Regions from separate parts of the Simplicispira sp. 125 genome, predicted to be linked through region 2. Evidence: predicted binding sites of a transcription regulator. Region 2 holds the regulator's gene; the other holds the start of a gene.
The links. The regulator FliA, encoded in region 2, starts transcription of late flagellar genes. The targets are predictions, from matches to a motif close to CTAAAGTTTNNNNNNNNNNNGCCGNTA.

Region 1: a site for FliA is predicted at 11,144-11,170, ahead of C8D04_RS08050 (DUF5610 domain-containing protein). Genes of this name have one in related genera too.

The regions. Positions count from the first base shown of each region.
Region 1 covers NZ_QEKM01000001.1:1,733,926-1,748,072, forward strand. The annotation lists gene C8D04_RS07980 (NUDIX hydrolase) at 1-466, shown strand, start outside; gene C8D04_RS07985 (aminotransferase class IV) at 688-1,599, opposite strand; gene C8D04_RS07990 (DUF427 domain-containing protein) at 1,771-2,049, shown strand; gene C8D04_RS07995 (DUF938 domain-containing protein) at 2,427-3,041, shown strand; gene C8D04_RS08000 (2Fe-2S iron-sulfur cluster-binding protein) at 3,047-3,340, shown strand; gene ribBA (bifunctional 3,4-dihydroxy-2-butanone-4-phosphate synthase/GTP cyclohydrolase II) at 3,568-4,689, shown strand; gene ribH (6,7-dimethyl-8-ribityllumazine synthase) at 4,701-5,165, shown strand; gene nusB (transcription antitermination factor NusB) at 5,162-5,689, shown strand; gene C8D04_RS08020 (pyridoxal phosphate-dependent aminotransferase) at 5,768-6,952, shown strand; gene ybgC (tol-pal system-associated acyl-CoA thioesterase) at 6,955-7,371, shown strand; gene tolQ (protein TolQ) at 7,368-8,072, shown strand; gene C8D04_RS08035 (ExbD/TolR family protein) at 8,090-8,512, shown strand; partial or broken gene tolA (cell envelope integrity protein TolA) at 8,541-9,460, shown strand; gene yegQ (tRNA 5-hydroxyuridine modification protein YegQ) at 9,532-10,896, shown strand; gene C8D04_RS08050 (DUF5610 domain-containing protein) at 11,217-11,849, shown strand; gene acnB (bifunctional aconitate hydratase 2/2-methylisocitrate dehydratase) at 11,953-14,147, opposite strand, start outside.
Region 2 covers NZ_QEKM01000001.1:2,379,174-2,393,320, reverse strand. The annotation lists gene flgK (flagellar hook-associated protein FlgK) at 1-539, opposite strand, end outside; gene flgJ (flagellar assembly peptidoglycan hydrolase FlgJ) at 556-1,446, opposite strand; gene C8D04_RS11235 (flagellar basal body P-ring protein FlgI) at 1,500-2,642, opposite strand; gene C8D04_RS11230 (flagellar basal body L-ring protein FlgH) at 2,831-3,535, opposite strand; gene flgG (flagellar basal-body rod protein FlgG) at 3,560-4,342, opposite strand; gene flgF (flagellar basal-body rod protein FlgF) at 4,428-5,168, opposite strand; gene flgE (flagellar hook protein FlgE) at 5,197-6,480, opposite strand; gene C8D04_RS11210 (flagellar hook capping FlgD N-terminal domain-containing protein) at 6,513-7,172, opposite strand; gene flgC (flagellar basal body rod protein FlgC) at 7,191-7,595, opposite strand; gene flgB (flagellar basal body rod protein FlgB) at 7,621-8,055, opposite strand; gene flgA (flagellar basal body P-ring formation chaperone FlgA) at 8,262-8,972, shown strand; gene flgM (flagellar biosynthesis anti-sigma factor FlgM) at 9,065-9,391, shown strand; gene C8D04_RS11185 (hypothetical protein) at 9,465-9,821, shown strand; gene C8D04_RS11180 (RNA polymerase sigma factor FliA) at 9,860-10,579, opposite strand; gene C8D04_RS11175 (hypothetical protein) at 10,581-11,384, opposite strand; gene flhF (flagellar biosynthesis protein FlhF) at 11,377-12,858, opposite strand; gene flhA (flagellar biosynthesis protein FlhA) at 12,855-14,147, opposite strand, start outside.

The sequences.
Region 1 (14,147 bases), 650 kb from region 2:
GCGCCTGCAGACCCGCCAGCTGGCGCCGTGGTCGCGCTGGATCACCCCCCTGTCGCCCACGGTGAGCTCACGGCGATTTGACACGCGGTTCTTCGTGGCCCTCGCGCCCGCAGGCCAGACGGCCCTGCATGACAACGAGGAAACCACCGAGAGCGTATGGGTGGCACCCCGCACGGCGCTGGAGCAGTACCGCGACGGCCGCATCGACCTGGCGCCGCCCCAAATCATGAGCCTGGCCCACCTGGCGCGCCACGCCAGCGCAAACAGCGTGCTGCAGGCCGCACAAGGCCAGCGTCCGCCCACCATCCTGCCCGAGGCGTTTGAGCAAGACGGCCTGCGCACCATTTGCTACCCCGGCGACCCACTCCACTCGGTACCCGAACGCGCCCTGCCCGGCCCCACGCGGCTGCGCTACCAGGCGCGGCGTTTTGCGCCAGAAGGCGGATTTGAGTCGCTGTTCGACTGAACACCAAACACCCCCACGACGCCCGCCACCAGCGTCCAGGGCCCCGCCGCGCGGGCATCGCTCCCCCTGCGTAGCGCAGCCAGTACCGGGGGCAGCGACAGAGCCGCTCATTCCGTTTCCAAATCATTCGTGTCTAGGCGCAAAGCCGCGGGCAGTGCTGTAGCACGACAAGGCGAAGCAACAACGACACGGGTGATTTAGAAATGGAATCATGAGGGTGTTTACGAGTAGTGCACGGGACGGCTGTAACGCGGGTCGCGGTGCCAGTCCCAATACGTCTGCACCAGCTGCCGCGTCACAGGCCCCACCGTTCCACTGCCCACGGGCCGGCCATCCACCTGCGTGATGGGCAACAGTCCGCCGCCCGACGACGTCGCAAACACCTCGCGCGCCGCGCGCAGTTCGGCCACGGGCAGCGCCCGCACTTCCAGCGGGAGTTGCAGCGCCTGCGCCATCTCGATCACGGTGCGGCGCGTGACGCCTTCGAGCACTCCCTCGGCCGGGGTCACCAGCATGCCCTGCGCATTCAGGCAAAACAGGTTGAAGCCCGGCCCTTCGACCACATGGCCCGCGCCATCGGTCAGCACCACCGTGTCGCCACCGGCATCGAGCGCGCCCAGCAGCCCCATGGTGAGGTCGTTCCAGTGGTAATTCTTGGCGCGCGGGTCCACACTGGCGGCCGGAATGCGTTGCACATTGCTGACCACCAGGTTCAACCCCTTCTCGCGCTGTTCGGCGTTGGCGATCCACACATAGGGAACGGCAAAGGCATAGAACTGGTTGATCGCCTGGCGCGGATCGCGTGAGCCCCACGGCGGCTGGCCGCGCGTAACGATCATCTCCACATAACTGCTGCGCAGGCCTGAGAGACGCACGCACTGCTCCAGCACGGCGGTGATCTGCGCGGGCGAGAGGCCCGGATCCAGGCGAAAGCGCGCGCAACTGGCCTGAAACCGCTCCAGGTGCGCGTCGAGCCGAAAGAAGGCGCCATCCCACACCGTCACCACGTCATACGCGGCATCGGAGCGCAGAAAACCCCAGTCGGTGATGGGAATGGCAGCTTCGCCAATGGGTACGTACTGGCCGCGCACAAAGGCAGCGCCTTGGGAATAATCGGGGGTTACGGTAGTCATGCGGCCATTCTCCGACAGGTACAACCCCCTGCAAAGAACCACACCACCGACAATGGCGGCTGCGCAGGCCCCAAGCACAGGCCCAAATTACTATCATTTTTATAGCTATTAGCGCATAATTGATAAGCGATAGAAGCCATTTTTACCCAGAAACACACAGGAGTCCCTGCCATGAAAGCTATTTGGAACGGCGTGGTCGTCGCCGAGAGCGATGACACCGTCGTGGTCGAAGGTAACCACTACTTTCCCGAGAGCGCGCTCCGGCGCGACTTCTTCACCTTCAGCAACCACAAGACCATGTGTCCCTGGAAAGGGCAGGCGACCTATTTCTCGCTGCTCGTGGATGGTGAGATGAATCCCGAAGCCGCCTGGACCTATGCAGACCCCAAGCCCGAAGCCGAGATGGTGCGCGGTCGCGTGGCCTTCTGGAAGGGCGTGACCGTCGCCTGAGCCGATGGAGCGTGGCGGGGGTTATCCCTGTCCGCACTGGACAATCATGTGGATAAGTTTTGGCAAGCCTTGTATGGGGCTTGCAAGTGCTTGATTTACAAAGAACTGCGGTAGATTGCCCTTTTTTTACGCACGCCATTGCCACACGCCCCACACTTATCCCGGCACCCGCTGGACAATGCTGTGGATAAATCCGGATAAGCGCTGTATGGCCGCGCCAAGTGCTTGATTTTTCAGGGACATCCCTGCATCGCCTCTTTTTTAGGCAATTGCAACATGGTTTTTTCCTCCGTTGCAGTTCGTCCTGCAAACTATTAAATTGATAGCTTTCAGCGCTTATTCTTTAAGCGTTATAGCCATTTTTCATGCAAATACCGATGCACAGCCCTGCCGCTGAACGCAACCGCCAGCCCATCCTGCAGGTGCTGCAGGCCTTGCTGCCCGCCACCGGCAGCGCGCTGGAGGTGGCCAGCGGCACCGGCCAGCATGCGGCCTGGTTCGCCGCCGCCCTGCCGGGCTGGACCTGGCAGCCCAGCGACGCCCAAGCCGGGCACTTGGACTCGATCACCGCCTGGTGCGCCGATGCCGGGGTGCACAACGTGCGCACGCCTGTGTTGCTGGATGTACTGGCGCCGCAATGGCCCAGCAGCGGGGCGGCCTTTGCCACGCCGTTCGACCTGGTGTACTGCGCCAACATGCTGCACATCGCGCCCTGGGCCTGCTGCGCCGGGCTGATGCAGGGCGCAGCGCGGCACTTGGCGCCGGGCGGCCATCTCGTCACCTACGGGCCCTATCTGGAAGACGACGTGCCCACCGCGCCCGGCAACCTGGCTTTTGATGCCAGCCTGCGTGAGCGCAACCCGGACTGGGGCATTCGCCGCCTGCACGATGTGGCGCAGGTCGCCGCCCAGGCCGGCCTGCGCCTGGCCGCACGCCACGCCCTGCCTGCCAACAACCTGCTGCTGGTGTGGGTGCATACCCCCCAGCCTTGATCACCATGAACACCGCAACCACCCCCTTCTTCATTGCCACGGTCGAACCCAGTGGCCAGCAATGCGACGCTTGGCCCGAGCAACCCCTGTTGCTCTCACTGGAGCAAGGCGGCATTGACTGGCCCAGTTCCTGTCGCAATGGCACCTGCCGCACCTGCATCGGTCATCTGGCCCAGGGCCAGGTGCGCTATGCCATCGACTGGCCCGGCCTGACACCTGAGGAGATCGCCGAAGGTTGCGTCTTGCCTTGCGTGGCCTATCCCGCATCGGACGTGGTGCTGGAGGGTTCGTCCATCTGACCCCGCCACCGCGCCGGGTTTGCCGCGCACGGCCAGGGCGCACTGCACTAAAATCAGCGCTTTGGACTGGCGTGCAGCAACGGCGCACACCAGCCCACCATGCGGCAGCGCCGCATCGCATGTTCTTTGGGACGCTCGGCGGGCTCTGCCCCCGCCGGGCGCCAGCACCGGAGAACCTGCGTTGCAGGCTGACCCCTCCCCCCTGCGGCCCATCGAAGAAAGCCCCCATGAAGACCCCCCTCCCCCCCGCCTCCATCTCACCGGTACAGGACATCGTTGCCGAGATGCGCGCCGGGCGCATGGTCATCCTCGTGGACGAGGAAGACCGCGAGAATGAAGGCGACCTGGTATTGGCCGCCGACCATGTCACCCCCGAAGCCATCAACTTCATGGCGCGCTTTGGCCGCGGCCTGATCTGCCTGACGCTCACCCGCGAGCGCTGCGAGTTCCTCAAGCTCCCGCCCATGGCCACGCGCAACGGCACGGTGTACAGCACCGCGTTCACGGTCTCCATCGAGGCGGCCGAGGGCGTAACCACCGGCATCTCGGCGGCCGACCGCGCGCGCACCGTGCAGGTGGCCGTCGCGGGCAATACCAAAGCCGACGACCTGGTACAGCCGGGCCATATCTTTCCGCTGCAGGCGGTGGACGGCGGCGTGCTGATGCGCGCAGGCCACACCGAGGCCGGCTGCGACCTGGCCGCCATGGCCGGTTGCAGCCCCGCCGCCGTGATCTGCGAGATCATGAAAGACGACGGCACCATGGCGCGCCTGCCCGACCTGCAGGTGTTCGCGGCCGAGCACGGCATCAAGATCGGCACCATTGCCGACCTGATCGAACACCGCAGCCGCACCGAGTCGCTGGTCGAAAAAGTGGGCGAGCGCCCGCTGCAAACCCCCTACGGTGCATTCACCGCGCACGCCTTCCGCGACAAGCCCAGCGGGGCTGTTCACCTGGCGCTGGTCAAAGGCCAATGGGCTGCCGACGACGTCGTCCCCGTGCGCGTGCACGAGCCGCTGTCGGTACTCGACACGCTGGAAGTCAACCGCTCCATGCACTCCTGGGGCCTGGGCACCAGCCTGCAGTACATCGACCAGCAAGGCAAGGGCGTTGCCGTGCTGCTCAATTGCGGCGAAAGCGCTGCACAGTTGCTGGCACAGTTTGAAGGTACGGCCCGCGCTGCCCAGGCGCCCGAGCGCGGCCGCATGGACCTGCGCACCTACGGCGTGGGCGCGCAAATCCTGCGCGAATGCGGTGTGCAGAAGATGCAACTCATGGGCCAGCCCCGCCGCATGCCCAGCATGGCGGGCTACGGACTCGAAATCACCGGTTACATCCCGAAAGAATAGGAACCACACCCATGTTTGGCGCAGACAAAGGAACAGCGGACAAGCTCGATGGCAAGAAACTGCACATCGGCATGGTCCAGGCCCGCTTCAACGAAGGCATCACCAACGCCCTGGCCACGGCCTGCCGCAAGGCGCTGATCGACCTGGGCGTGCAGGAAAAGCACATCACCCATGTGCTCGTGCCCGGCGCGCTGGAAGTGCCCATGGCGCTGCAAGCCCTGGCCGAGCAGGACGAATTTGATGCCCTGATTGCCCTGGGCTGCATCATTCGCGGCGAGACCTACCACTTCGAGCTGGTGGCCAACGAGTCCGGTGCGGGTGTTTCGCGCGTCGCACTGGATTACCAGGTGCCCGTGGCCAACGCCATTCTCACCACCGAGAACCTGGAGCAAGCCATCGCCCGCCAGACCGAAAAAGGCCGCGACGCCGCCTACGTGGCGGTAGAAATGGCCAACCTGCTGGACCAACTGTCATGAGCGAGCACACCCCCGACGCGCCCGCCCCCCGCACCAAGCGCCCCGGCGTGACCAGCACCGGCGCGCGCAAGGCCTCGGCCAAATCCAACCGCAGCCGCGCACGCGAATTCGCGCTGCAAGCGCTCTACCAGCACCTGGTGGGCCGCAACGAGGCCGCCGCCATTGACGCCTTCACACGCGACCTGACCGGCTTTCACAAGGCCGATGCAGCGCATTACGACGCGCTCCTGCACGGCTGCATCGAAACCTCGGTCGCACTCGACGCCCTCATCACTCCGCTGCTCGACCGCAAGATGACCGAAATCTCGCCCATCGAGCACGCCGTGATGTGGATGGGTGTGTACGAATTCCAGCACTGCCTGGACGTACCCTGGCGCGTGGTGCTCAATGAATGCATCGAACTGGCCAAGGAATTTGGCGGCACCGACGGTCACAAGTACGTCAACGGCGTGCTCGGCGGCCTGGCCCCGAAGCTGCGTGCCGACGAAGTGGCCGCCGACAAGGCCGCAACACCCCGCGGCTGAGTGCACGATCGCAGCGGGCCCCCCGCCCGCCCTGTCTTTTCTCCGCAGCCCGCAACCCACGGGCCAGAACACTCCCCCATGAAAATCTCCACCCGCGCCAGCCGCATCGAACCCTTTTACGTAATGGAAGTGGCCAAGGCCGCACAGGCCATGGCACGCGAGGTGGCGGGTACGCGCGAGCCGATGATCTTTCTGAACATTGGCGAGCCCGATTTCACGGCGCCGCCGCAGGTAGCAGAAGCCGCTGCGCGCGCCATTGCCGCCGGTGCCACGCAGTACACGCAGTCACTGGGGCTCGACGCCTTGCGTGAGCGCATCAGCGGCTGGTACCAGCAACGCTTTGGCGTGAATGTGCCGGCGCGGCGCATCGTGGTGACTGCTGGGGCTTCGGCCGCGCTGCAGCTGGCCTGCCTGGCGCTGGTGGACGCGGGCGACGAAATCCTCATGCCCGACCCCAGCTACCCCTGCAACCGGCACTTCGTCAGCGCCGCCGAGGGCACCGCGGTGCTGGTGCCCACCACGGCCGAGGAGCGCTTCCAGCTGACTGCCGACAAGGTGCGCGCGGCCTGGACCGACAAAACACGGGGCGTGCTGCTGGCCTCGCCCTCCAACCCCACAGGCACCTCCATTGCACCCGATGAGCTGCGCCGTATCCACAACGTGGTGCAGGAGCGCGGCGGCATTACGCTGATTGATGAGATCTATCTGGGCCTGTCTTACGAAGAGCAGTTCAGCCACACGGCGCTGGCCATCGACGACAACATCATCAGTATCAACAGCTTCAGCAAATACTTCAACATGACCGGCTGGCGCCTGGGCTGGATGGTGGTGCCCGAGGCCTTGGTGCCGGTGGTCGAGCGTCTGGCGCAAAACTTGTTCATCTGCGCCTCGACCATCTCGCAGCACGCCGCGCTGGCCTGCTTCGAAGACGAGAGCATTGCCGAATACGAACGCCGCCGCGCCGAGTTCAAGGCCCGGCGCGACTACTTCATCCCCGAACTGCAGCGCCTGGGATTGAGCGTGCCCGTGCTGCCCGATGGCGCCTTCTACGCCTGGGCCGACTGCAGCAGCGCCTGCGCCAAGCTGGGGGTAGAGGGGAGCTGGGACTTTGCCTTTGAACTGATGCGCCGCGCCCACCTGGCCGTGACGCCGGGACGCGATTTCGGCAACTTTGACCCGCAGCGTTTTGTGCGCTTTTCCACCGCCAATTCGATGGCGCAGTTGCAAGAATCAGTAGCGCGCATGCGCGCACTGTTAGGCTGAGCATGGCGTTCATCTTCCCTGTCCGCATCTACTGGGAGGACACCGATGCCGGGGGCATCGTGTTCTATGCCAACTACCTCAAGTTCTTTGAGCGCGCCCGCACCGAATGGCTGCGCTCGTTGGGGCTGTCGCAGCACCGCCTGCGGGAACAAACCGGCGGCATGTTTGTCGTAACCGATGCCCGCTTGCGCTACTTCAGCCCGGCACGCCTGGACGACGAACTCATTGTTACTGCTGTTTTGCAAGACAAAGGCCGCGCCTCGTTGACAATGGCGCAGCAAGCGCTATTAAATCAAGAGCACATGAACGGCAAACCGCCCACTCTTTTGAGCGAAGCCACCATCCGCATCGGCTGGGTCGACGCGGCCACCATGCGCCCTGCCCGAATCCCCGGCTCCCTCCTGGAACAACTTTCATGAACTCCCAAGACATGTCCATCATCAGCCTGGTGCTGCACGCCAGCTGGGTGGTGCAACTCGTCATGGTGCTGCTGCTGGCCGTTTCGGTGGCCAGCTGGGCTGCCATCTTCCGCAAACTGTTTGGCCTCAACCGGGTGAAGGCGCTCAACGACGATTTCGAGCGCGAGTTCTGGTCCGGCACCAGCCTGAACGACCTGTACGCCAGCGCCGTGCAAAACGCCAAAAACACCGGCCCCATGGAGCGTATTTTTGCCAGCGGCATGCGCGAATACCAAAAACTGCGCGAACGCCGCATCCAGGACCCAGGCACGCTGCTGGACGGCGCACGCCGCGCCATGCGGGCGAGTTTTCAACGCGAGATGGATGTGGTCGAGTCCAGCCTGTCCTTCCTTGCATCGGTCGGTTCCGTCTCGCCCTATGTGGGGCTGTTTGGCACGGTGTGGGGCATCATGCACGCTTTCACCGGTTTTGCCGGCATGGAGCAGGTCACCCTGTCCACCGTGGCGCCCGGCATTGCCGAGGCCCTGGTGGCCACGGCCATCGGCCTGTTTGCGGCCATTCCCGCAGTGATCGCTTACAACCGCTTTGCCCGCGACATCGACCGCGTGGCCATCCACCAGGAGACCTTCATTGAAGAGTTCTCCAACATCCTGCAGCGCAACCTGGGCGCACACCCGGCGCCTGTAGGCACGGGCCACTGACCGAGGCAAAGACCACCATGCCCGCTTCAGCCTCGCGCGGCCGCGGCCGCCGCACCATCAACGAGATCAACATGGTGCCCTTTATCGACGTGATGCTGGTGCTGCTCATCATCTTCATGGTGACGGCGCCCATGCTGACGCCGGGCATGATCGACGTGCCCAGCGTGGGCAAGAGCGCCAAGGCGCCCAAAACATTCGGGCAGGTGATCGTCCAGAAGGATGGCAGCTTTCAACTCAAAACCGGCGGTAACGAGCGCCCGGTAACGGCCCAGACGCTGGGCACGCTGGCCAAGGCATGGCAAAAAGACCAGCCGGACAACACGCCTGTGGTCATCAGTGCGGACAAGGGCGTGCCCTACGAAGCGGTGGTCAAAGCCATGGACGCTCTGCAAAAGGCCGGAGTGCAGCGCGTGGGCCTGTCCGTCAAACAAGGCGGCTGAGAGCCTGCCACCGAATTCAAGCCACTGCATGCACGCCCACGACGACCGCGACCAATTCATCCCGCCCCGCCCCCCGGGCCGTGGGCGCGCCATTGCGCTGGCCGTGCTGGCGCACCTGGTGCTGGTGGGCGCGCTCACCTGGGGCGTAGCCTGGAAGCGCGACAGCGACCAGCCTGCCGTGGTGGCCGAGTTATGGTCCGCCGTGCCGCAGCAGGCTGCGCCACGCGCCGAGGAACCACCCACACCACCGCCCCCCCCACGCCACCCACACCGCAGCCGCCTCCCGCGCCACCACCCAAGGCGGTGGAGCCGCCGCCCAAACCGCAGCCCGATCCACGGGAAGCCGACATTGCGGTGGAGCGTGAGAAAAAACGCCTGGCCCTCGAAAAGAAAAGACACGAAGAACGCGAAAAGGAACAGGCCCGCAAGGAGCAGGACAAGAAAGACCGGCTCGCCAAAGAAAAGGCCGAGCGGGAAAAGGCGGCCGAGCGGGAAAAAGTTGAGCACGACAAGGAACAAAAGCGCCTTGCCGAAGACAAGCGCAAGAAAGAAGCCCTGGAAAAGGCCAGCGCAAAAGCTGCGGAAGAACGCCGCCAGGAAACCCTGCGCCGCATGCAGGGCCTGGCCAATGCCACGGGCGGCGCCAACGCCAGCGGCACGGCCCTGCGCGACTCCGGCCCCTCCGGCAGTTACGGCGGCAAGGTAGCGGCCAAGGTCAAACCCAACATCGTCTATCCCGATGCCCTGGACGGCAACCCCCGCGCGGTGGTCGAGGTACAGGCCGCCCCCGACGGCACCATCACCCGCACCCGGCTGAAGGAATCGAGCGGCAACAAGAGCTGGGACGACGCCGTGCTGCGCGCCCTGCAAAAAACCGAGACCCTGCCCCGCGATGTGGACGGCAGAGTGCCCGCCACCCTGGAAATCGGATTCCGCCCGCGCGACTGACCCTGTGCGCACCGGGTGCAAATGCCGGTGCGCACACACGCACTGGGGCAACTGCCCGACAATCACGCACCATGACCCTGAAAAGCCCCGAACTCCTGCTGCCTGCCGGCACGCTTGACCGCATGCGCGCCGCCTACGATTACGGTGCCGACGCGGTATACGCCGGCCAGCCGCGCTACAGCCTGCGCGCACGCAACAACGAATTCCGTATTGAACAGATACAGACGGGCATCGAAGAAGCGCATGCACGCGGCAAAAAATTCTTTTTGACGAGCAACCTGCTGCCGCACAACGACAAGGTACGCACCTACCTGCGTGACATCGAGCCCATCATCGCCATGCGCCCGGACGCCATCATCATGGCCGACCCCGGCCTCATCATGATGGTGCGCGAGAAATGGCCCGAAGTGGCCATTCACCTCTCGGTACAGGCCAACACGACCAACTTCATGTCGGTCAAGTTCTGGCAGAAGGTGGGCGTGACGCGCATCATCCTCTCGCGGGAACTGAGCCTGGACGAGATCGAGAAAATCCGCCAGGAATGCCCCGACATGGAGCTGGAAGTGTTTGTGCACGGCGCCCTGTGCATCGCCTATTCGGGCCGCTGCCTGCTGTCGGGCTACTTCAACCGACGCGACCCCAACCAGGGCACCTGCACCAACGCCTGCCGCTGGAACTACGCCACGCAAGAGGCCGCCGTGGACCCCAACACCGGCGAAGCCATGGCCCAGCGCATCGAGGGCGACTTCAATTTCAACAAGGCCCAGGAGGACGACAACTCCGCCTTTGCCTCGTGCGGCGGTGGCGAGCGGCACCCGCTGGCCGACAAGGTGTACCTGCTGGAAGAAAAAGAACGCCCAGGCCAGCTCATGCCCATCATGGAAGATGAGCACGGCACCTACATCATGAACAGCAAGGACCTGCGCGCCGTCGAGCATGTGCAGCGCCTGGTCGAGATCGGCGTCGATTCGCTCAAAATCGAAGGCCGCACCAAGAGCCAGTACTACGTCTCACGCGCCGCCCAGGTCTACCGCCGCGCCATCGACGACGCGGTGGCGGGCCGCCCCTTCAACCCCGAACTCATCACCGAGCTTGAAGGCCTGTCCAACCGGGGCTATACCCCCGGATTCCTGGAGCGCCGTCCGGCCAACGACTACCAGAACTACGAAACCGGCAGCTCCGAGTCGCAGCGCAGCCAGTTCGTGGGTGAAGTGAAAAGCGTGCAGGATGGCTGGGCCGAAGTGGAAACCAAGAACCGCTTTGGCGTAGGCGACAGGCTGGAAATCGTCCACCCCAGCGGCAACCGCACCGTGCAACTCACGCAGATGCGCAGCCTGGACGGCGAAGCACTGCAGGTCGCCTCGGGCAGCCCGCTGCGCGTGCGCATCCCAATCGAAGGGCCCGCCGAGGGGGCGCTGATTGCGCGGTTGGTGTGAAAGATGTTTTTTACAAGCTATTGAAAATATAGCTTGCAGCGCTTGGATCCATTGGATTTCAATATGAAAATTACCTGAAACCCTTATTGGTAAAGCGCAAGCAGCTCCTGTTTTTTCAGCCCGCTCGACTCTTTTAGCGGGGTGCGGTGATCAATCCAACAAAATGGCATGCGCCCCAACTCCGCCAGCCCGTTCGACCAACCAGCGGATTTCTAAAGCCCGAACAGACCCTGCTTTTCCGCCCAGATTCAACTTTTACCGGTGGCTGCCGATAACTTAGGGAGATATGCCGCGCCCTTGAATCTGCCCAGGAGACTGCCATGGCCACTTCTTCCGTCGGAAATATGCCCTCCACATCGGCCCTGCCCGCCCAGGAGGCCGCGCGCACCCACCGTACCACGCCCACCGAGGAAGCCCGGGGCACCAAGGCGCCCGATGGCAAACCCAACCTGCGCCAGCAGCAGAACGTGCAGATTCTGCAGGCATCGATGGACGTATCGATCCAGTCGGGCGACTCTTCACTGGCACTGCTTTACCGCACGGCCATTGATCGCATTAACGAATACCTGGAACCTGAGCTGGGGCCGAACGCCATCGGCGGCAAGGATGCGCCGGACGGCTCGCCCGAGGCCACTGCCGGGCGCATTCTTTCTCTGTCTACGGCTTTCTACGATGCTTATGCCGCACAGCCCAAAAACAAGGACAAAGATGCGGAAACCATGGCACGCGATTTTGTCGACCTGATCCGGGGCGGTTTTGAGCGTGGCTTTGGCGAAGCACGGGACATCCTCGGCGGCCTGGGCGTGCTCGGGGAGGACAGCCCGGTTGAGCAAGGCATCAACAAAACGTACGCACTGGTCATGCAGGGGTATGACGATTTTCTGGCTTCCAAACTCGGCCCCCGTCCGGCCACAGAACCCTCTGCCCCCGATGGTTCCAGCGCAGCAGCCTGAGCGCTGCAGGCCGCCCATCGAGCGGCAATGCCGTCCAGCGGCGCCAGCATCCGCCAAAAAAAACCCGCTCAAAGCGGGTTTTTTCATGTCAAGACTGAACGCTTCAAGCGTCGACACCCTTGGCCACGTCAGAGTATTCCTCGATCTGGTCAAAGTTCAGGTACTGGTAAATCTGATCGCTGCTTTGCTTGATCACCCCCATGTCGGCCAGGTATTCGGCCTTGGTCGGGATGCGGCCCAGCTTGGAAGCAATCGCCGACAGTTCGGCCGAGCCCAGGTACACATTGGTGTTCTTGCCCAGGCGGTTGGGGAAGTTACGGGTGCTGGTGGACATGACCGTGGCGCCCTCTTTCACCTGCGCCTGGTTGCCCATGCACAGCGAGCAGCCGGGCATCTCCATGCGGGCACCAGCGGCGCCGAAGACGCCGTAGTGGCCTTCTTCGGTGAGCTGCTGCGCATCCATCTTGGTGGGCGGTGCCATCCAGAGCTTGACCGGCATGTCCTTCTTGCCTTCGAGCAGCTTGGAGGCTGCGCGGAAGTGACCGATGTTGGTCATGCACGAGCCGATGAACACTTCGTCGATCTTGGCCCCCGCCACGTCGGACAGGGTCTTGGCGTCGTCCGGGTCGTTCGGGCAGCAAACGATAGGCTCGGTGATTTCGGCCAGGTCGATCTCGATCACGGCAGCGTATTCAGCGTCGGCATCGGGTGCCAGCAGCTGTGGGTTGGCCAGCCAGGCTTCCATGCCCTGGATGCGCCGACGGATGGTGCGCGCATCTTCGTAGCCTTGGGCGATCATGTTCTTGAGCAGCACGATGTTCGAGTTCAGGTACTCGATCACGGGGGCCTTGTTCAGGCGCACCGTGCAACCGGCAGCCGAGCGCTCGGCCGAGGCATCCGACAACTCAAAAGCCTGCTCCACCTTCAGATCGGGCAGACCTTCGATTTCAACGATACGGCCCGAGAAGATGTTCTTCTTGCCTTGCTTGGCTACGGTGAGCAAACCCGCCTTGATGGCATAGAGCGGAATCGCATGCACCAGGTCGCGCAGCGTCACGCCGGGCTGCATCTGGCCCTTGAAGCGCACCAGCACCGATTCGGGCATGTCGAGCGGCATGACGCCGGTAGCGGCGGCAAAGGCCACCAGGCCAGAGCCTGCGGGGAAGCTGATGCCCACGGGGAAGCGCGTGTGGCTGTCACCACCCGTGCCGACGGTGTCGGGCAGCAGCATGCGGTTGAGCCAGCTGTGGATGATGCCGTCGCCGGGCTTGAGCGAGATGCCGCCACGGTTGCTGATGAACTCGGGCAACTCATGGTGCATCTTCACGTCCACGGGCTTGGGATAAGCGGCCGTGTGGCAGAACGACTGCATCACCAGGTCGGCGCTGAAACCCAGGCAGGCGAGGTCTTTGAGCTCGTCGCGCGTCATCGGGCCGGTGGTGTCCTGCGAGCCGACCGAGGTCATCTTGGGTTCGCAGTAGGTGCCGGGCAGCACGCCCTGGCCTTCAGGCAGGCCGCAGGCGCGGCCCACCATCTTCTGCGCCAGGGTAAAGCCCTTGCCATGGCTCTTGGGCACTTGTGGTAGGCGGAACAAAGTGGAAGCAGCCAGCCCCAGCGCCTCGCGTGCCTTGGCGGTCAGGCCACGACCGATGATCAGCGGGATACGGCCACCGGCGCGCACTTCGTCGAACAGCACGTCGCTCTTGACCTCGAACTCGGCAATCACTTTGCCGTCCTTTAAGGCCTTGCCTTCGTAGGGACGCAGTTCGATGGTGTCGCCCATGTTCATCTGGCTCACGTCGAGCTCGATGGGCAGCGCGCCCGCGTCTTCCATGGTGTTGTAGAAGATGGGGGCAATCTTTGACCCAAGGCAGACGCCGCCAAAGCGCTTGTTGGGCACAAAGGGGATGTCTTCGCCGGTAAACCACAGCACGCTGTTGGTGGCCGACTTGCGGCTCGAACCCGTGCCGACCACGTCGCCGACATAGGCCACGAGATGGCCCTTGGCGCGCAGGTCTTCGATGAACTTCACCGGGCCGCGTTTGCCGTCTTCCTCGGGCGTGATGCCGTCGCGCTTGTTCTTGAGCATGGCCAGCGCATGCAGCGGGATGTCAGGGCGGCTCCAGGCGTCGGGTGCGGGGGAGAGGTCGTCGGTGTTGGTCTCGCCCGTGACCTTGAGCACGGTGAGCGTAATGCTCTTGGGCACTTCAGGGCGGCTGGTGAACCATTCGGCATCCGCCCAGCTTTGCACCACAGCCTTGGCAAAGGCATTGCCCTTATCGGCCTTTTCCTTGACGT
Region 2 (14,147 bases):
TCGTTGATGCCTGCAATACTTTTGGCCAGGCTATTGACGGTGACCATGCTGCCCTTGAGCTGCTCGGCCACGGTGTAGCTGATTTCGTCCAGGCGCTGCGATGCATCGCGCATGCGTGCGGCCATTTCATCCATGCGCGTGAGGGCTACGCTGCGTGCGGTGAGGTCGGTAGGACTGTTCACCACGTTGGAGAGCGCGTTCATCATGTCGTTGATGGATGCGCCGAGGCCAGTGGCCCCGCCACTGAAGACATCCTGCAACTGGCGCAGTCGATCCATGCGGGCGGTGTCTCCGGCATCCACGGCGGATGCCGCAGTGGCCTGGCGGGTGAGCAGTTCGCTGTGGTTGCGCAAAATGGTTTGCACATCGACGCCCTGGCCGATGTAGCCCCCGCCCGTGAACTGGCCTTGCACGGTCTGCAGCACTACGGTCTGGCGCGAGTAGCCAGGCGTGCTGACATTGGCGATGTTGTGGCCTGCGGTTTGCAGCGCAGTTTGGTTGGCCAACAAGGCCCGGGATCCGACGTTGAGCAGGCTCATGGTGTTTCTCCCGGGGTCATGCCATGGCGCGCAGCGCGCTCTGGATGGCGCCGCTCAGTTTGCGGGCGTAGGCGGGGTCGGTGGCGTAGCCGGCCTTCTGCAGTTCCATGGCATAGGCGGTGGCCGAATCGGTCTGGGCCCGGGCTTTTTCGTAGCGCGGGTTGTTGTTGATCAGCTTGGCGTAGTCCCGGAACGAATCCTCATACGAGTCGTAGGCGCGAAATTTAGCGACCACTTTGCGGGGAGTGCCATCGATGTATTCGGTGGTCGTCACTTCGGCCACCTTGCCGGTCCAGCCCTTGCCCGCCTTGATGCCGAACAGGTTGAATGAGCTGGAACCATCGGCATTTTTGATCTCGCTTTTGCCCCAGCCGGTTTCGTGCCCGGCCTGGCCGAGCATGAAGCTGGCCGGAATGCCGCTGTCCTGGGCAACGCGCTCGGCCGTGGCACCCAGGTGCTGCACAAAATCGTCGCGACCCTTGGGGGCTGGCCCACTGGCGGGCGCTGCAGGGGCGGCGGCCGGGGTGCGCAGGCTGGGGGCAGCGAGGCTGAGCGTGGAAGGGGGCGAGGATTGCAACGCACCGCCGCCCATCAGCATCGAGAGCTGGCGTGCAATGGCCTCGGACAGGCCACCCGGCTGGCCAGACATCTGCACAGAAAGCTGCTGGTCCAGCAGGTCGGTGCTCAGATCGCCCTGGGCGCTGTCGAGCAAGCCTGACTTCATGGTGGCCTCGCGCATGCTCTTGATCATCTCGCGCATGAAAAGCGATTCGAACTGTTTGGCCGCCTCGCGCGTGGCTTGCGGACTATCGCCTGCGGAAAACTTCAGGCGGTCGAGTGACCGTACGTCTGCCGCAAGCGCATTGGAGGTGTTGAGGCTGTTGGAGGAAGGAAGGGAAAGGGCCATGACTTAGCACTCCTTGGGCGGTGCTTCTGCAGGCACAGGGGGCTGTGCATGCATCAGATGACCTCCAGCTCTGCGTTGAGCGCGCCAGCGGCCTTGATGGCTTGCAGGATGGCGAGCAGGTCGCCGGGCGTGGCACCCAGCGCATTGAGCGCGCGCACCACATCGGTCAATTGGGCTGACGGAGGAACCTGGATGACGTTGCCGGGTTCCTGGTTGATCTGGATGTCGCTTTGTTGCGCAACCACCGTTTGCCCTTGCGATAACGGGTTGGGCTGGCTGATCACGGGCCGCGAGCTGATGATGATCGACAGGTTGCCATGCGCCACGGCGCAGGGCCCCAGCGTGACGGCCTGGTTCAGCACGACCGATCCGGTGCGCGCATTGATGACCACCTTGGCGGCCGGCACCATGGCCTCCAGCGGTAGTTCTTCGATCTGGGCAATGAAGCCGACCCGCTCCCCGGGTGCGGATGGCGCCTGCACCTGCACCGTGCGGCCATCGATGGCGGTGGCACGCCCCGCACCCATGCGGGTGTTGATGGCCTGGGCCACGTGCTGCGCCGTTTGGAAGTCGGAGGCGTTCAGGCCCAGGGTGATCGAATCGCCCTCGTGTAGTGGCGTCGGCACCGAGCGTTCAACCTGCGCGCCCTGCGGAATGCGGCCTGCGCTCAGGTGGTTGATCTGCACCTTGCTGCCGCCCGACGATGCGCCTGCGCCACTGACCGCGAGATTGCCTTGGGCCAGTGCGTAGATTTCGCCATCGGCGCCGCGCAGCGGGGTGGTCATGAGCATGCCGCCCTTGAGGGATTTGGAATTACCCATGGAGGAAACGTTGACGTCAATCAGCTGGCCGGGTTGGGCGAATGCCGGCAACTGGGCCGTGACGATCACCGCTGCCACGTTCTTCAACTGCAGTTGCCCGGCGGCGCTGGGAGGCAGGCTGATACCGATGTTTTGCAGGTAGTTCTGCATGGCCTGCGTGGTGTAGGGCATTTGGGTCGTTTGGTCGCCCGTGCCGTCCAGGCCGACCACCAGACCGTAACCCGTCAGCTGGTTGCTTCGCACGCCTTGAACAGCGGCCACTTCCTTGATGCGCAGCGCGTGGGCCGGCACCATGCCGCACAGTACTGCCGTGGCCAGCAAGACGCGCAGCAGGCGCAAAGGGCGCGGCAAAAAGGAGCAGGACGGGGCTTTCATGCCTCGATTGTGGTTCTCTGCCGCCAGAACTAAAACCCAAAAAGAAGCCGGTTCACCGGTCTATTGCCTGTGCCAAGGGCTTGTAGATGGTGCTTCTTCACGATAAGAAAAAACACATAAAAACAGCCACTAGCGCTTATACAGTAAGCGGTAGCAGCTATTGTTTTTGATGTTTTGGAGTGTGTTTCTTAGAACGGCAATATCGTGAGGAAGAACCGGCCTAGCCAGCCCATCACCTGCGCTTCGCTTTGTGCGCCGCGGCCCCGAGATTCCACGCGCACGTTGGCTACCTGGGTGGAGTTGATGATGCTGCCGGGCTGCAAGGCGCGCGGGTCGATGGTGCCCGAGAAGCGCAGCACATCCACGTTCTGGTTCACGCCGATCTGCTTTTCTCCGGCCACCACCAGGTGGCCGTTGGGAAGCACATCGATGACGGTGGCCGTAATCGATCCCGAGAAGGTATTGGCGCTTTCAGTGCCGCCCTTGCCTGCAAAGGTATTGTCGGACTTGGCCCCCAGCGTGGTCTTGTCGGTGAGGGATTTGTTCACGAAGGGCAGGGCGCTGATACCGGCAGAAATTTCAGAGTTGCGATCTACGCTGGACGAGGATTTCTGGCTCGCCGTTACGTTTTCCACGATCTGGATGGTGACGTTGTCGCCCACCATGCGAGCGCGCCGGTCTTCAAAGGCGGGTCGGTAGCTGGCCTGCTGGTACAGACTGCCTGTGACCGGCGGTGGTGTGCGGGGCACGACGGCCAGCGGCGGCGGTGTCGTGGGCAGGATATCGACCGGCGGCGTGGGCGAAAGGCTGGCGCAGCCTGGCAAGACCAGTGCGGCCACCAGGGCCAGGCAGCCTGCGCGCAGACGGGCCATGGAGGGGGAAATTGTTCTCATGGTGGTGCTCTCCCAATCCTGTGATCAGAGCTGGCTGAGCTTGGCCAGCATCTGGTCGGAGGTCTGGATGGCTTTGGAATTCATCTCGTAGGCGCGCTGGGTCTGGATCATGGTGACCAGTTCTTCCACCACATTCACGTTCGATGCTTCCAGAAAACCCTGGCGGATGTAGCCCAATCCGTTGGAGCCTGGTGTTCCCTGCTGGGGCTGGCCCGAGGCGGCCGATTCCTTGAAAAGGTTCTGCCCGATGGGCTCCAGGCCCGCTGAATTGATAAAGCTGGACATCGCCAGGTTTCCCAGCGGCTGGGGTGCTGGGTTGTTGCCCACGATGGCCGATACCGCGCCTTCCGTGCTGATGCTTACGCTGGTGGCGCCCGTCGGAATCGTGATGCCGTTGGCCACGGGCAGGCCGCTGGAGGTGACCAGGCGGCCTTGGGCATCGACCTGGAAGGAGCCGTCGCGTGTGTAGCCGATGCTGCCGTCGGGCATGGTGACCTCGAAGAAGCCGTTGCCGTTGATGGCGACGTCCAGGTTGTTCTTGGTCTCCTGGAGCGAGCCTTGCGTGAAATTACGGCTGGTCGCGACCGTGCGCACACCCAGGCCCAGGTGCAGGCCGGTGGGCAGCTGGTTTTGCTCGGTGGTGTTGGAGCCGACCTGGCGCAGGTTCTGGTAAATCAGGTCTTCGAACACGGCGTTGTTGCGCTTGAAGCCGGTGGTCGATACGTTGGCCAGGTTGTGCGAGATGACGTCGAGCTGTGTCTGCTGGGCAGACATGCCGGTCTTGGCGATCCAAAGGGAGTTGATCATGGTGGATTACCTCGGTCGTATCAATGTTTCAGTGCCTGTGGGACTGGCGTGGCCAAAGTCGCTCGGGGCGCTGTCGTTTGCCTCTTCAGCCGTTCATGCCCAGCAGCTGGCTGGCGGATTTATCGTTGGTTTCGGCGGTTTGCAACAGGCGCATCTGCTGCTCGAACTGGCGTGACGCGGCAATCATGCCGACCATGCATTCGACCGGGTTCACGTTGGAGCCTTCAATGGCGCCGCTGAGCATGCGTGCGTTGGCATCGCTGGGAATCGGGTCGCCCGATGCTGCGCGGAACAGCCCGTCGTCGCCGCGTTTGAGGGGGTCTTCCAGCGTGGGAGTGGCCAGCTTGAGACGCCCGACAGCGGCTGCCGGCTGCCCCGCCGATTTGGCCGTTACGGTGCCGTCAGAACCCAGCGAAACCTCTGCGCCCGGTGGAATGTCGATGGGCGCACCACCATCGGAGAGCACGGGCAAGCCGGTGGACGTGAGCAACTGCCCTGCAGCAGAAACTTCGAAACCGCCGTTGCGGGTGTAGGCCTCGGTACCGTCGACGCCCTGTACGGCAAACCAGGCGTTGCCCACGGCCATGGCATCGAGGTTGCGCCCCGTGCGCTGTACCGGACCAGCGGTGTCCCGGTGGCCCGAGGTGGCTTCCAGCGCGAAGACGCGCGTGGATGCCCCATCGCCCTGCAGGGGTACGGAGCGAAAGGTCGACATCTCGGCACGAAAGCCGTTGGTCGAGATGTTGGCCAGGTTGTTGGACAGCACCGCCTGCCGGTGTGCGGCAGCGTTGGCGCCGGTCATGGAGGTGTAGATGATGCGGTCCATGGTGACTCCGTTGTCTCAGGCGGGCGCGTTAGCGCAGGTTGACCAGGGTGGACATCACCTGGTCCTGGGTTTTGATGGTTTGCGCGTTGGCCTGGTAGGTGCGCTGCGCCGTCATCATGTTGACCAGCTCGGCGGTCAGATCGACGTTTGAGTCTTCCAGTGCGCCCGAGCGCAGCGCGCCAAAGTTGCCGTCCGTGGGGGTGCCGATGACCGACGCGCCGGATTCAAATGTTTCGACCCAGGCGTTGTCGCCAACGGCAAGAAGGCCTTGCGGGTTGCGAAAATTGGCCAGGGCAACCTGGCCTTCTGCGCGCGTCACGCCGTTGGAGTAACGGGCCATGACCATGCCGCTGGCTTCCACGTTGATGCCCGTCAGCGTTCCCGAGGCATAGCCGTCCTGGCTCAGGTCGGAGACAGAAAACTTGCTGCCGAACTGGGTCACGCCATCGAGGCTGATCTCCACATCAAAGGGCGGGAGATTGTTGGGGTTGGGCGGACTGGGATTGATGCCCGTCAGAGGCAGGATGAATCCTGTGGCGGGGGGCGTGGCGGCCGGGCCGGTGATGGCGCCGTTGTTGTCGAACGTGATCTGGCCAATCACAACGCCCACCACGGGTGGTGTGGCCGAGGGGTCGTCCAGCGTGTCGTACACGTCCCAGGTGTTGGCGGTGGCGGTTTTCTGGAAATAAAGGTTCACCGGCTTGGCAACGCCCTGGCTGTCGTAGACGTTGATGGAAGTGCCGTAAGTGGCGCGGGGTGTGGGGGCTACGGGCGGTACAGCGGCCGGGTCTCCAGCAGCATCCTTGGCGCGGGCGTCGAGGTTGAACTCGGCGACGATCTTGGTGGTCTGCTTTGCCGGAATGGGCGCGCCCGTGGGAAAGCTGAGTGGCGAGGGGTCGCTGGCGGTTCGCAGGCCCGTGATCGGATCAATTGGAAAGCCCATGACCTTGGCGCCATTGTTGGTCACCAGGTTGCCTATCTTGTCGAGCTTGAAGTTGCCGGCCCTTGTGTAGGCGGAAGAACCGTCAGGCTGCTGCAGCTTGAAAAAACCGCTGCCGTTGATGGCCACGTCCAGCGTATTGCCGGTGATGGTGATGTTGCCCTGGCCGAACTGCTGCGCCACGGCCGACACTTCCACCCCGATGCCGGCATTGCTGCCGCCGGCAGCGCCGATGGCCGAGGCCACCATTTCTGCAAATTCGGCGCGCGATGCCTTGAACCCTACCGTGTTGGTGTTGGCGATGTTGTGGCCGATCACGTCCAGGTTCTTGCTGGCAGCGTTCAGGCCCGAGAGACCTTGTTGAAAACCCATGGTGTGCTCCTGAAAATGTGACGTGAGGGTGGTTAGAGAATGGCCTTGATGGCGTTGTAATTGGTGCTGCCACCGCGCGAGAGTTGCAGGGACAGCGTGCCGTTGTCCAGGCTGACCGCAGTCACCTGATCGACCGAGAGTGCGGTGGCATCGACAGCCGTCTTGCCGTTGGCGGCGAGCACCTTGAAATGCAGCGGGCTGGTGCCGGTGTATGTCGAGGCATCCCATTCGAAGTTGTAGCGGCCTTCCTTGAGAGCGCCCAGTTCCACGGTGCCCACCAGCTTTTCATTGGCGTCGAGCACCTGCACAGACACGCTGGCGGCAGAACCTGCCAGGTCGAACGCGCCGCCGCCTACGTGGTTGGTGGTGTCCATGGCGAGGGTGTTGTCTGCGATCAGCACGTTGCGACCGACCATGGCGCTGCCCTGCATGAGTTGCTGGGCTGCGAACTGGCCTGCCAGGCCCTTGACGGTCTCGTTCAACTGCTGGATACCGGTGACGGTATTGATCTGCGCGATCTGCGATGTCATCTGGGCGTTGTCCAGCGGGTTCATCGGGTCCTGGTTGTTCAGCTGGGCTACGAGCAGCTTGAGAAAGCGGTCCTGGGCCGCCGCCGGGTCGGAGGCTGCGTCGGCTTTGGTCGTGCTCGTGCTGGTAGTTGCTGAAGTGGCGGCGGTGGCGCTGGTGATCATGGGGAAACTCCTGCAGGCTTACTGGCCCATTTGCAAAGTCTTGAGCAGCAGCGTTTTGGCTGTGTTCATGACTTCAATGTTGTTCTGGTAGGACCGCGAGGCAGAAATCATGTTCACCATTTCCTCCACCGCGTTGACATTGGAATGCGTCACATAGCCCTCGGCATCCGCGGACGGATGGCTGGGGTCGTGCACGCGGCGGCCTGGTACTTCGCTTTCCTTGACGGCGCTCACGCGCACGCCCGCAGCGTTGTCGGGCCCCATGGGCGTGGTCTGAAAAACCAGTTGCCGTGCCTTGTAAGCCTGACCGTCGGGGCCGGCCACAGCGTCCACGTTGGCCAGGTTGCTGGCCACGGTGTTCAGGCGCTGGGATTGCGCACTCACGGCGCTTCCCGAGACATTGAAGATGGAGAACATTGACATGGCAGTACCCGCTTCTCAAAGAATGTCACTGGCCTTGAATGGCGCTCAGCATGGTCTTGGCCTGGCCGTTGAGGAAGCGCAGTGTGGCTTCGTAGCGCACTGCGTTGTCCGTGAAGTTGGCACGTTCGCGATCCATGTCCACGGTGTTTTTGTCCAGAGACGGTTGTGTCTGCACGGTGTAGCCCAGCTTGTTATCGGTGCTGCTGCTGCTGCCGGGCAGGGTGGACGACAAGGGTATGTGACGTGGGCTGGTGGCGCCTGTCTGGGGATTGGCTGCACCAGGCGACTGGCTGCCCGCTGCATTCGCTTCGCGCAGTGCGTCGGTGAAATGCATGTCGCGGCCGACATAGCCGGGGGTGTCAGCGTTGGCGATGTTGCTGGCAATGATGCGCTGACGCTCGCCACGCAGGATCAGTGCGTTGCTGTGGAAATTCAGCTGGTTGGTCATCTTGTCAAGCATGGGGCGCCTCACACCGTAAGTTGCAGTAACGCCAGGGCCCTGAATGGACTGCTGGCGTGGGCTGATTATGGAAACGCCACGTTTTTTCTAAAGGGGGAAGAACGGAGGAATTGGTGTGCAGTTCGGTGTTTCCCCGGGCGGTGTGCCGCCTATAGTTCAATGGCTTGTGGCTTGCTTGCGGGCACCGAATTTCCAGGAGGCCTCCCATGACATACCGATTTGCCTATTTACTGCGCGCCGTAGGGGCGGCTGTCTTGTGTGTGGCTGCGAGTGCTGCTCAAGCGCAGGTGAACCTGGAGCAGATGACCCAGCAATGGCTGGATGAGGCCCTGGCGCGCAACATGCCTGCGCAATCGCCCTTGCGCATGGAGGTGAGCGTGGGTGCGTTGGACGAGCGCCTGCGTCTAGCGCCATGTACCCGTGTGGAGCCCTACCTGCCCGCAGGTGCCCGTCTGTGGGGGCGCACCCGTTTGGGTTTGCGGTGCCAAGACGCTGCAGTGCGCTGGAATGTGTTTCTCCCCGTGACGATCAAAGCTTACGGCCCTGCCTGGGTTCTGACGGGTGATGTCACCATGGGCTCAGTGCTCACTGCGGCCGACGCGACCGAGACCGAAGTGGATTGGGCGGCGGAAAATGCCTCCATCGTTGCCGAGCCCAGCTTATGGGTTGGACAGGTCGCTGCGCGCCACCTGAAGGCAGGCCAAGCCCTGCGTCAGCCAATGTTGCGTGCGCCCCAAATCTTCCAGGCGGGTGCTCTGGTGAGGGTGGTGGCCCAAGGACGGGGCTATGCCATCAGTGCGGGAGGGCAGGCAATGACGGCCGGAGCCGCAGGCCAAACTGTGCGCATTAGAATGGATAATGGGAAGATAGTGACCGGCATTGTGAATGATGACGGGACGATAGGCGTCCAGCTTTAGGTTGTTTTTGCGATTTACCGCTAAAGTCTGCGCACGACAGGTCGAAAACATTGCTACCTGGTCCCATATTTCAAGGGGCAGCGGAGAGAGCGATGAAAATAGGACAAAAACCGGAACTGCCGGGCGCACTAGCGCAGGCAGCGCCTGCCAAGCAGCAGGCAAAAGCGGCCGCACAGGCCGCAGGAGGGTTGGCTGCAAGCGCTTCGTCCGCTGTGGCCGCCGCCGGTGTGCCGGTAACCTTTTCATCGGCAACCAAGTCGCTCGATCAAGCCAGTCGCAATCAGGGCGATTTTGACGCGGGTAAGGTCAAAGCCGTACGCTCTGCCATCGAGAGTGGCTCCTTCAAGGTGAATGCCGAAGTCGTGGCAGACAAAATGCTGGCGAATTCCCAGGAATTCTTTTCCCGCGCAAAGGGCTGATGGTCTAGCATTCTGAGTCGCGCCTGAATCGATCACTTTTTACTCGAAAGACCGTTAAAGGCGCGCGCACACCATGCTTCTTGTCCAGGCTTTGGAGGCCGTTGAGGAACAACTGACTCAGGCATCGGCTGCACTCAAGTCGACAGATGCATTGGCACTGGAGAAATTCAGCAGCTCGCTACGGCAGGCTGCTGTTGATTTTTCCAATGCCATGGAGCGTGTGCAAGGTGAAATGCCTGCTGAACTGGTTCCCAGAATCCGCCAGGTAAGTGCCGAGTTGGCATTGCAGAGAGACCAACTGGCCCGCGTGGCCGCCCTGGTAGAAAAACAGCTTGCGGTGGTTTTGCCCCCTGTCGACAATGCGTCGACCTACGGTAGCCCAGGTCGGGGCGGCTCTTCAGGTGCGCGTATTTACCGGTCTGCCGGGTGATTGTGCCGCCCTGCTGGTAGAGATACTGGGACGCAAGATCAGTGGCTGCGCATTTTTGCGCGTAATCGGGCAATCGACTGGCTGTGCAACTGGCAAACCCGTGATTCGGTCACACCCAGCACAGCCGCAATTTCCTTGAGATTCATGTCGTGTTCGTAGTACATGCCCATGATGTACTGTTCGCGCTCGGGCAATGATTGAATGGCAGTGACCAGTGAGGAGCGCAGGCGCTGGTTACGCAGCATGGCCATGGGGTCGCCTGCGGGATCTGCGGCATCGTGGTGTTCCAGGAACCCGTCGTCATCTTCGCTGTGCGACATGTCTTCCAGATACACCAGTTGGGTGCCGCGCACCTTGCTCAGCAGGCTTTGGTAGTCGACCAGTGCCATATCCAGTTCGGCAGCGATTTCAGACTCCAGCGGGCTGCGCCCCAGCTTTTGCTCCAGGCGGCGCAGGGCTTTTTCAATATCTTTTTGGCTTTTGCGCGAGCTGCGCGACATCCAGTCGCTCTCACGCAATTCATCGAGCATGGCGCCGCGGATGCGCTGTGTGGCAAAAGTTTCGAACTGCACACCTTGTGCCACCTCATAGCGTGTGAGTGCCTCAGACAATCCGATCATTCCTACCTGGATCAGATCGTCCAGCTCTACATTGGCAGGGAGCTTGGCAATCATATGGTGCGCCAATCGACGAACCAGCGGAAGGTACTGGCGAATCATCGCGTCGCGATCGAGATGGCCCTTGGCGGTGTATGTCACTTCAATGGCTTTGAACAATGGGCGAGGAAAAACCTGCCGCAGCGGCAGATGGTAGCGCAGTTCCCAAGCCCGAGGCACTGATGGTGCTCGCGTTTTCCAGCAGTTGCAAGGCCAGCCGCTGTAGATCCTGGGCGCTATTGGTTTGGATGAGTGACGTTCGTATCTTTTGGCCCAGGTGGCGTGCAGCAGTGTCGCGCAGCGAAAGCAGCGCTTGGCGGGTCAGTGCATGCTGTCCTGGTTGCTCTGGGGGAGTGACGCAGGCCACCGTGCCTGTCAGGCCCGCGTGCAATGCCAGGTGTTTGAGTTGGCGATAGCTGTCCACGGAACCTTTTTTCCCAGGGGACATGAGTAGCAGAGGGGAGACCATGGTTCCCTCAAGCAGCGGTGATGCCAGCAGCCCCACGGGGGCATGGATAACGACCAGCGCATAACGCCGGAACAGCGGGTGCAAAGCCTGTAGCGGGTGCTGATGTTGCGGAGGCGGGTTCGCCAGGCTTTGTAGCCCGAGCATGGAAGGCAGCACGGCCAGCGACGAGGCATTGCGTTGGCGGGCGGGAGGCATGCTTTCGCTCCAGGGTGCATTCGCCAGCAGATCGATCAGCCCGGGGCTGTCTTCGTTTTCCCGGGCCGTGCCGTCCAGCACCACCACCGGATAGCCCAGCCGCTGTAAATGCAGGCAGACTTGCCAGAGAATCTCCAGTCCATGCGTCTCCGTTTGCGGGCTGGCTACTGCGATCAGCCGCAATTCATCCTGTGGCGCATGGCTGTACAGGCTGGCACCTTGGTGAAAGCCAACGTCAAGCATCGACCAACCCCTTTTCGTATGAACTCTCTGGAGAATGTGAGAAGAAGAAGTTCAAATCCGTAGCTTTCGGGTCGAACGCCGAGCGCACCGACGCACGCATGGATGCGCTGACCAGCTTGTGTGCATCAGCAGCTTCCCAGTCTTCTGGAACGCGCTGGCCGTTGGTCACGCCGCGCAGCATCATCTGGTGGCGGATCAATGCATCAATGGCGGGGCCCAATTTCACGGTTTCGTCCACTTTGGACAGGATGGCCTGCTGTGATCCATCGGTCTTGAAGGCGCCCAGCGTGTCGTCGAGTGTGTCGCCATGCGAGCCCGCGTTGAGCACCAGCAGGCGGTTAACCTGGGGCAGGTTCAATACTTCCAGCATGTCGCGCTTGCGCGGGTCTCGTGGCGCTACACCGGTGGTGTCGATCAGCACCATTTTTTTGCCACTGAGGAGTCCGAGAAGATCTTGCAGCGCAGCACGGTCATGGGCCAGGTGGGCGACGATGCCGAGCATGCGGCCATAGCTGCGCAGCTGATCGTGCGCACCCACGCGGTAGGTATCCAGCGTGATCAATCCCACACTGCCGGGGCCGTGGATGCGGGCACACATGGCTGCAAGCTTGGCCGTGGTGGTGGTTTTTCCCACGCCAGTGGAGCCCACCAGCGCGAAGATGCCCCCTTCTTCGTAGAGGGGGGGCATGCCTGCGTCGGTTCTGAGGTTGCGTTCCAGCACCTCCATCAGCCAACGCACTGATTCGGCGGCATCCATTTCTTCGGGCATGCGCTCCAGAATGGCGCGCGCCAGAGATGGCGAGTAGCCTGCGCGGATCATTTTGAGCATGAGGTTCGATTGAATCGGGTTTTGCCGTGCCTGGCCCAGCCAGGACAGCGTATTGAAACGGTCCTCGATCAGATCTTTCATGGACTGCAGCTCATGCATGAGCCCCTGGGAATCCATGGACGGAGCCATGAAAGGCGCCACACTGTTTTCGCGCCGGGCCGTGCGTGGCGTGGTCTCTTGGGGAGGGTGGATTGGTCGCAGGGGGTTGTGCCGCACCACTGGCGCGGGAGTAGGGCGCTCACGGAGTGTTTCGGGTTCGCGCTCTGCCAGAGCTGTCGCCAAGGGGTTTGCTTCTTGCAGGGCCTCATGGCGGCGACGCAGCATGCGTTCGCGCACATAGTCCTGGAACGAGAGCGTACTCATCGCCAACTGCTCGGTATCCTCTTTGACCGGATTTCGAGTTTCCAGGGCTGCACGTTCCTGCAGTGAGCGCCGTGCAGGGGGCATTGCCTCGGGCCGGTGTTCGATTTGCAGGCTTTCCTTGCCTTGATCAATGTTGCCCAACGTGTCTTCGGCTGTGGCAACCACCTCGACGCCGTTGGCGGTGGGCCGGTTGGACAGGATCAGCGTGCCATCGCCAAAAGCCATGCGGGCTTTCGCCAGAGCTTCACGGGACGTGGCAGCGTGGAAGCGTTTGATGTTCATGCCGATGCTCCTTTGAGGATGGGGCCAATGCGGATGGTGTGGGTCTCAGGAATCTCGCTGTGTGCGAGCACCTGTAGGCGAGGCGCTACACGGCGCACCAGGCGGGAGATGGCGCCGCGGATCTGGTCAGGCACCAGCAGGCAGGCGGGAAGCCCCATCTCCTCCTGCTTGAGTGCCACTTCAGCGGCTTTTTGGGTCAGAATGTCGGCCACGCCAGGGTCAAGTGCAGGGCCTGCGGCATTGCCCAGGGCCTGCACCAACAGACGTTCCAGGCCAGGTTCAATGGCAATGACATTGAGTTCACGGGTGGGGCCATAGATCTGCTGCACGATGGCTGGTGACAGGGCGATGCGCACGCGCCGTGCCAGTTCTACCGGGTCGGTGATGCTGCCAGCAAACTCGGCCAGGGTTTCGATGATGGTGCGAATGTCGCGGATATGCACGGATTCCTCCAGCAGCAACTGCAGCACCTTCTGGAACGTTGCGATCGAAACCATTTTTGGAACTACTTCTTCAATGAGTCGGGGGGCCAGCTTGGCCACATGCTCCACCAGCTGTTGTGTTTCTGTGCGGCTGAGGAGCTTTGCGGCTTGAACTTGCATCAAGTGTGACAAATGCGTCGCCATCACGGTTTCCGAATCAACCACGGTAAAACCAGCCATTTGCGCCGCTTCTTTCTGGCGTTCATCAATCCAGTGCGCGGGGAGCCCAAAGGCAGGGTCAGTGGTGGGTGTACCGATCAGGGGGGTGGTGATGCCGCCAGGATTGATGGCCAGGTGCATGCCGGGGAATGCCTCGCCCTCACCCACGACCACGCCACGCAGGGTGATGCGGTAGCCGCTGGGCTTGAGTTCCAGGTTGTCGCGCACATGCACGGGGGGCGGCAGGAATCCAACCTCTTGGGCAAACTTGCGCCGTACTCCCTTGATGCGCGTGAGCAAGTCGCCCTGGCGCGTCTTGTCCACAAGCGCAATCAGGCGATAGCCCAGCTCGAGGCCCAGCAAGTCCACCGGTTGCAGGTCATCCCAGGTGGCTTCGCCATCGCCCGCAGGGGCGGGTGGGGCCTCGACAGGAGGAGGCGTCTTTGCCTTCTGTAGCAGTGACCATGCCAGGTAGCCCAGCAGCGATCCGATGGCGAGAAATACCACATGCGGCATGCCGGGGATGAGGCCCAGGAAAATCAGAATTCCTGCAGTGACGCCGAGTACGCGGGGCGACGTGAACAGCTGGTGCACGATCTGATGCCCCATATCCGTGTCCTTGCCAACGCGCGAAATCACCATGGCTGC